One region of the Methylobacterium sp. 285MFTsu5.1 genome, then DNA from elsewhere that is predicted to be linked to it. Evidence: predicted binding sites of a transcription regulator. Region 1 holds the regulator's gene; each other region holds the start of a gene.

What was found. The regulator LexA, encoded in region 1, represses DNA repair genes until DNA is damaged. The targets are predictions, from matches to a motif close to TGTTCNNNNTGTGTTCNG.
Region 2: the regulator LexA is predicted to act here: its motif matches at 1,023-1,040, upstream of H288_RS0102115 (UvrD-helicase domain-containing protein).
Region 3: the regulator LexA is predicted to act here: its motif matches at 876-893, upstream of H288_RS0126880 (DUF3072 domain-containing protein).

Annotation. Positions count from the first base shown of each region.
Region 1 is NZ_KB911273.1:101,540-103,799, reverse strand. It holds gene H288_RS0109090 (hypothetical protein) at 44-259, shown strand; gene H288_RS0109085 (hypothetical protein) at 278-727, opposite strand; gene lexA (transcriptional repressor LexA) at 978-1,706, shown strand; gene H288_RS0109075 (ComEC/Rec2 family competence protein) at 1,700-2,260, opposite strand, start outside.
Region 2 is NZ_KB911270.1:424,898-427,157, reverse strand. It holds gene H288_RS0102115 (UvrD-helicase domain-containing protein) at 1-1,012, opposite strand, end outside; gene H288_RS0102110 (AsmA-like C-terminal region-containing protein) at 1,348-2,260, shown strand, end outside.
Region 3 is NZ_KB911296.1:60,847-63,106, reverse strand. It holds gene H288_RS0126885 (hypothetical protein) at 141-389, opposite strand; gene H288_RS0126880 (DUF3072 domain-containing protein) at 571-867, opposite strand; gene H288_RS32870 (gluconokinase) at 1,041-1,607, shown strand; gene H288_RS0126865 (Cof-type HAD-IIB family hydrolase) at 1,612-2,260, shown strand, end outside.

The DNA of each region.
Region 1 (2,260 bases):
CGGTGGGCGCGCGGCGCCGTGCCGGGCATGCGGGAGGAACACGATGGCGGAGAGCACGGACCGGGGCTCCGGCTGGAGCCTTCAGGCGAGCGCCGTGCCCGACGGGGTGCGCCTGGAACTCGCCCTCGCCGACCTCGGCGGTGCGCCGGTCACCGCCGCGATCGTGCTCGACCGGACGGAGGCCCGGGCCTTCGCCCGCGCCCTGCTGGCCGCCGCCGGCGACGCCGCGGAGCGGACCTTCCCGAAGCCGGGCGCCTGAGGACGCGCCGCCGGCCGGTCAGCGCACGCCGAGGCCCGGATTGCGGCCCGGCAGGCGGGGGACCACGGTGCCGCGCTTCTCGATCGGCGCGTCGCAGGCGTAGGCGAACTCGGTCTTCAGCGGATCGAACACGGTCTCGCCGGTGATCCGGCAATCCTCGCGCACGGTCTCGTCGAGATAGGCCCGGGCGGCGGTGCGGAAGCGCTTCACCCGGGTGGCGCCCGGCTCCGGATCGATCCGGACCTCGCTCAGGTTGCAGCCGGTATACTCGCGCAGGGCGTTGGACACGATCAGCATCCGGCGCAGCTGCCGGTTGTCGTAGACCTCGTAGGGCTCCTTGCAGCCGATCGTGACGACCTGGGGAGTGAGCGCCACGTAGTTCCGCGAGATGTAGGAGAATCCGGTGGTGCAGCCGGCGAGGCCGAGGGCGGCGAGGCCGAGGGGCAGCAGAGCTGCGGGTCGTCGCATCCTCGTCATTCCAAGAGGGTCCCAGCCCGCACCCCGGATCCGCCGCCTTCCCGGCGGGGCGCCGCGATGCATTGAAACGGCTCCGCTTGCGCCGTCAATGCGTTTCTCGACCTTCTCCCGCGGGCGCGCCCGCGGCGCGCCGAGCCGAGCGGTGCCGCTCTTGCGGAACACTTGCGGAACGTTTAACCTGTTCGTGATTTGTTTCGGAGACCGTCACGTGGCGGTCCGCCAAGCCGCGAGTCCCCCGTCGATGCTCACGCGCAAGCAGCTGGACCTCCTGCGATTCATCCAGAGCCGGATGCAGGAATGCGGTGTCCCGCCGTCGTTCGACGAGATGAAGGATGCCCTCGATCTCAAGTCGAAATCCGGCATCCACCGGCTGATCACGGCGCTCGAGGAGCGCGGCTTCCTCCGGCGCCTTCCGAATCGGGCGCGCGCCATCGAGGTGATCCGGATCCCCGAGAGCCTGACCCAGGCCGCTCCGGCGACTCAGGCCCCCGCCGAGCCGCGCCGCTTCACGCCGAGCGTGGTCGAGGGCGGTAAGTCCAAGCAGCCGCCGGCCCCGGCGAGCACGCGGATGATCGACGAGTCCGGCCGCGCCATCTCGATCCCGGTCATGGGCCGGATCGCGGCCGGTACCCCCGTCTCGGCGATCCAGAACCAGAGCCACGCCATCACCCTGTCGCCGGACTTCGTGGCCGGCGGCGAGCACTACGCCCTCGAGGTGCGCGGCGACTCGATGGTCGAGGCGGGCATCCTGGACGGCGACCTCGTGGTCATCCGCAAGCAGGAGACGGCCAATACCGGCGACATCATCGTGGCGCTGATCGACGACGAGGAGGCGACGCTCAAGCGCCTGCGCCGCCGCGGCTCGTCGATCGCCCTCGAGGCCGCCAACCCGGCCTACGAGACCCGCGTGCTCGGGCCCGACCGGGTCCGGATCCAGGGCCGCCTTGTGAGCCTCGTCCGCCGCTACTGAAGCGGCTCGGCCGGCGCGTCGCCGGGGGCGAGGTCTCCGCCCGGCGCGGCGTCGGCCTCCGGCGTCGCGGCGACCCCGTCCTCCGCGGGGCGGTCGCCCGGCTCCGCGGTGACCGGCCGCGGCGGTCCCGGCCCGCGCCCGGCGGCCGGCCGCCAGGGCACGGCGCGGCCGTCGTCCCGGGCGTAGCGCGCGGCGAAGCCGTCGCCGTCGGTCCGGAGGGCCACGGCCCCGCGGGCGGCGAGGACGCGCCGGTCGATCACCAGCGGCCCCGTGCAGGTCGGCGGCGCCGCGAGGCCCGTGATCAGCACCGCGGCGCGGGCGCAATCCTCCGGGAAGGCCCGCCGGTCCCGGACCAGGGCGACCGCCCGCCCGTCCGGCAGCCGGGCGGTGCAGCCGAGCCGGTCGCAGCGCCCGCTGCCGGACCGGACGATCAGCCCCGCGGACCGCCGCCCGTCGCCGTCCGCCTTCAGCCACTGCTCGAGGACGAAGCCCGAAGGGCTGCCGAGGGCCGCGAGCCGCCCGTCCGGGCCCCTCACCGCGGCCCCCGCGCCCTG
Region 2 (2,260 bases), on a different contig from region 1:
TCTTGCCGAGGCGGCTCTCGTTCCTGGCGATCAGCCCGGAGGCGGCGGCCAGGATGTGGCCCGTGGAGCGGTAGTTGCGCTCCAGGCGCACCACCACCGCGCCCGGGAAGTCGTGCTCGAAGCGCAGGATGTTGTCGACCTCGGCCCCGCGCCAGCCGTAGATCGACTGGTCGTCGTCGCCGACGCAGGCGATGTTCTTCCGGGACTGCGCCAGGAGGCGCAGCCACAGGTACTGGGCGACGTTGGTGTCCTGGTACTCGTCGACCAGGATGTAGCGGAACCGGTCCTGGTAATTGGCCAGGACGTCGGGGTTCTCCCGCCAGAGCTTGAGGCAGAGCAGCAGGAGATCGCCGAAATCGACGGCGTTCAGCGTCGCCAGCCGGGCCTGGTAGGCGGTGTAGAGGGCGCCGCCCTTGCCGAACGCGAAGGCCGAGGCCTCGCCCGGGGGCACCTGCTCGGGGCCGAGGCCGCGGTTCTTCCAGCCGTCGATGGCGTGGGACAGGGCCCGGGCCGGCCAGCGCTTCTCGTCGACGTTCTGGTCGGCGATGACCTGCTTCATCAGCCGGAGCTGGTCGTCGGTGCCGAGGATGGTGAAGTCGGATTTCAGCCCGACCAGCTCGGCGTGGCGGCGCAGGATCTTGGTGCCGATGGCGTGGAAGGTGCCGAGCCACGGCATGCCCTCTCCGGCCGGCCCGATCAGCGCGCCGATCCGGTGCTTCATCTCCCGGGCGGCCTTGTTGGTGAAGGTCACCGCCAGGATGTCGAAGGGGCGCGCCCGGTTGGTGGCGATCAGGTGGGCGATGCGGGTGGTCAGCACCCGGGTCTTGCCGGTGCCGGCGCCGGCCAGCACCAGGACCGGGCCCTCCGTGGTCTCGACGGCGCGGCGCTGCTCGGGGTTGAGCCCCTCGAGGTAGCCGGCCGCGTCGCGCCGGAGGGCGCCCATGGCGCGGGCGGCGATGGACGTGGCGGGCGCGCCGTCCCCGGTGGGTTGCGGATGCGGGCGGTTCTGCATCCCGCTTCCCTGGACCAAATCGCGAACGGCGTCGAGGCCGTTCGCGCCGCGGCGGGGGCGCGGAGCCATGAAGCGCGGCTGTCCGCGCCGGGGTGATCCGCGTCCTTCGGGCTGGTCGCGTTCCGCGGCCGATCGCGCGATCCATAGGCCGCGGGCCCGGGATGCCCGAGGAACCTCGCGCGTGCCCCGACCGCCGCTCGGGACCGTGGCATCGCCGCTGGCGCCCCCGGCGGCTTATCGTGCTATGGCCGTGGCGACTGACTCGCGGGGGCACGCGGGGCACGGCGGCCCGGTGAGGTCGCGGCCTCGCGCAGAGATGGTGCGGAACGGGACCATTGCGTGATCTTCTGACCGCGCTGGCGTGCGCCGTCATCCTGGTTCTCGTGGCGGCGCTCGCGGTCCCGCCCTTCGTCGACTGGCAGGCCCATCGCGGGCTCGTCGAGCGGGCGCTCGCCCGGTCCCTGGGCGTTCCGGTCCGGACCGACGGCCGGATCGAGGTCCGCCTGCTGCCGTCGCCGCGGCTGCGCGTCGACCGCCTCCACCTCGGCGCCGATCCGGACCGCCCCAGCCTCGATGCCCGGTTCGTCAAGGCCGAGATCGCCCTGGCGCCGCTCCTCAAGGGCGAGTTCCGCTTCACCGAGACCCGGATCGGCCGGGCCGAGATCAAGCTCCCGGTCGCCGGCCCGGACACGCTGAAGCTGCCGCCCGATTTCGGCGGGGCCCTGCGCGACCGCGACCTCGCCATCGAGAACCTGCACATCCAGCAGTTCCTCGTCACCACGCAGGTCCCCGCCACCGGGCGGACCGACCAGCTCTACGTCCAGGACCTGCGCCTGCAGGCGCCGGCCCTGGTCGGGCCCTGGCGGATCGAGGGGACGAGCGGCGGCGTCCCGTTCCGGGCGGTCAGCGGCACGCCGGGACCGGACGGGCGCCTCGCCGCCAAGATCTCCGGCGGCGGCGACGCGACGCCGCGCTTCGAGGCGGACGCGCGGTTCGGCCTCGTCCCCGCCGAATCCGGCGGCGCCCAGGTCGAGGCCGAGGGCTCCGCCCGCCTCGTCGTCGGGCCGCCGACCCAGGCGGCCGGCGCCTACCTGCCGTTCTCGCTGGCCGGCACCTTCAAGGCCCGGGGCACGCAGGTGCGCTTCGAGGCCGTCGACCTCGCCATCGACCCCGGCGGCCGGGCCCTGCGGCTCGGCGGCACCGGACGGCTCGACCTGCGCCAGTGGCGCGCCGGCCTGACCCTGGACG
Region 3 (2,260 bases), on a different contig from region 1:
ACAGCTTTTTCGGGGCACAGGGACGACGAATGCCGGGCGCAGCGCGCGCTGCTGAAATATCGGGACACAAATCCGAGCGCTGTCGACGGTAACGAGTCGGCCCATCGACTCCAGGGCCGCACGGCCCCGGCGCGATCCGCTCACTGACCCTGTGTCACCGCCGCGGTGATGTCGCCGTAGACGGCGCTGACGCGGGACACGTAGTAGCGGATGCTGCCGACCGCGACGAGGAAGATCAGGCCCCCGAGCAGGGCATACTCGGTCGCGGTGGATCCGCGGACGTCGCGGGCGAAGCGCGCGGTCGCGACAGGGATCCGATCCGTCAGGGCGGCCGCCGCCCGGGATCGCACCGCGCGCCGCCCCGCCCCGTCGCCGCCCGGCTCATCCATGGTCGAACGCGCCTTCCCGTCCCGCCGTCCGCGTGGCCTCACGCGCTCGGAAGGCTGTTACCGGCCCGCGCTTGCCGCCGGCTTAACGAAGTGTCCGAAACAGGGCATCGGGCTGATTCCGGGCGGGATATGCACCGCCCCGCGCGGCGGGCGCGCCCGGCGAGGGCGCGCCCGCGACGGCTCAGGCGTGGCCGGCCTTGTGGCGCAGGTCGTCGATCCGCTTGGAGGCCTCGGCCTTGTCGAGGTCGGGATCGAACGCCTTCGGCTCCTTCGCCTCCTGGGAGAGCGTCTTCAGGTAGGAGGCCTGCGCGCCGGTCATCGGCTCGCCGCCGGTGGTCCACTGGTCCGGATCCTTGATCTGGTTCGACACGTCCTTCGGGTCGGTCTTGGGGTTCTCCGGCGCGTTCTGGCGCGCATCCTGGCGCCCTCCAGAATCCCGATCGGCCTTCGACGTCGCCTTCGCGGTGGTGGTAGCCATGCGACTCATGTTCCCTAAATGTTCGCGTTCTGGGTCGTCAACGCGGCCCGCGGCGCGACGGTTCCTGCCACACGGCGGCAACGTCGGGCGCGGCGATCTTCCCTTCCGCGCGCGCGCTCCGCATGATCGTGACGCGCGGCGCCCCGGCGCGCCTCGGAGCCACGGTGGTCCGGATGACGTCCCAATCAGACCCGCCATTCGATGCCGGGACGGCCGCTCAGGTGCTCGTGGTCATGGGCGTCTCGGGGTCCGGGAAGAGCACCGTGGCGGCGCTGATCGCCGAGAAGCTCGGCTGGATCTTCGTGGACGGCGACAGCTTCCACGCGCCGGAGCACGTGGCGAAGATGCACGCGGGCCACGCCCTCGACGACGCGGACCGCGCGCCGTGGCTCGCCCGGATCGCGACCTGGATCCAGCAGCGCCTCGACGCCGGCGAGTCCGGCGTGGTGGTCTGCTCGGCGCTCCGGCGCGCGTACCGGGACGTCCTCACCCGGGGCAGCCGGCGGGTCCGCATCGTCTACCTCGACGGCGACAAGGCCCTGATCGCGCGGCGCCTCGCGGAGCGCCAGGGTCACTTCATGTCGCCGCATCTCCTGGACAGCCAGTTCGCCACCCTCGAGGTCCCGGGCCCCGACGAGCACCCGATCACCGTCGGGATCCTCGAGCCGCCCGAGGCGATTGCCGACCGGGTCGTGGCGGAACTCGCCACCGCTGCGCGCCGGGATCCGGGTGGGGAGTGACGCGATGACAGCAGGTACCGGCAAGGCCGCGGGGATCGCCCTGGTGATCTCGGACGTCGACGGCACCCTGGTCACCGGGGACAAGCGCCTGACGGCGGCGACGGTGGCGGCCGTGCGTGGCCTGCGCGCGGCCGGGATCGGCTTCAGCATCGCCTCGGCGCGGCCGCCGATCGGACTGCGGAGCCTCGTGGCGGAGCTCGGCCTCGACCTGCCGATGGGGGCCTTCAACGGCGCGAGCGTCGTCCGGCCGGACCTGTCGATCATCGAGGAGCGGACCATCCCGGAGCCGGCGGCCCGGGCGGCCCTCGACCGGCTCCTGGCCGAGGGGCTGGACGTCTGGGTCTTCGCCGACGGCGCGTGGTGCCTGCGCGACCCGGACGGTCCCTACACCGACCTGGAGCGCCGCACGATCGACGCGGAGCCCCGGGTCGTGCCGGATCTCGGAACGCTCATGGGTACGGCCGCCAAGATCGTCGGCGTCAGCCGCGACCACGCCCATCTCGCGGCCTGCGAGACGCGAATCGCGGCGGCGCTGGCCGGCCGGGCCACCGTCCACCGCTCGCAGAAGTACTATCTCGACGTGACCCCGCCCGATCTCGACAAGGGTCGCTTCGTCGCCTGGATGAGCGCGCATCTCGCTATCCCGCGCGAGC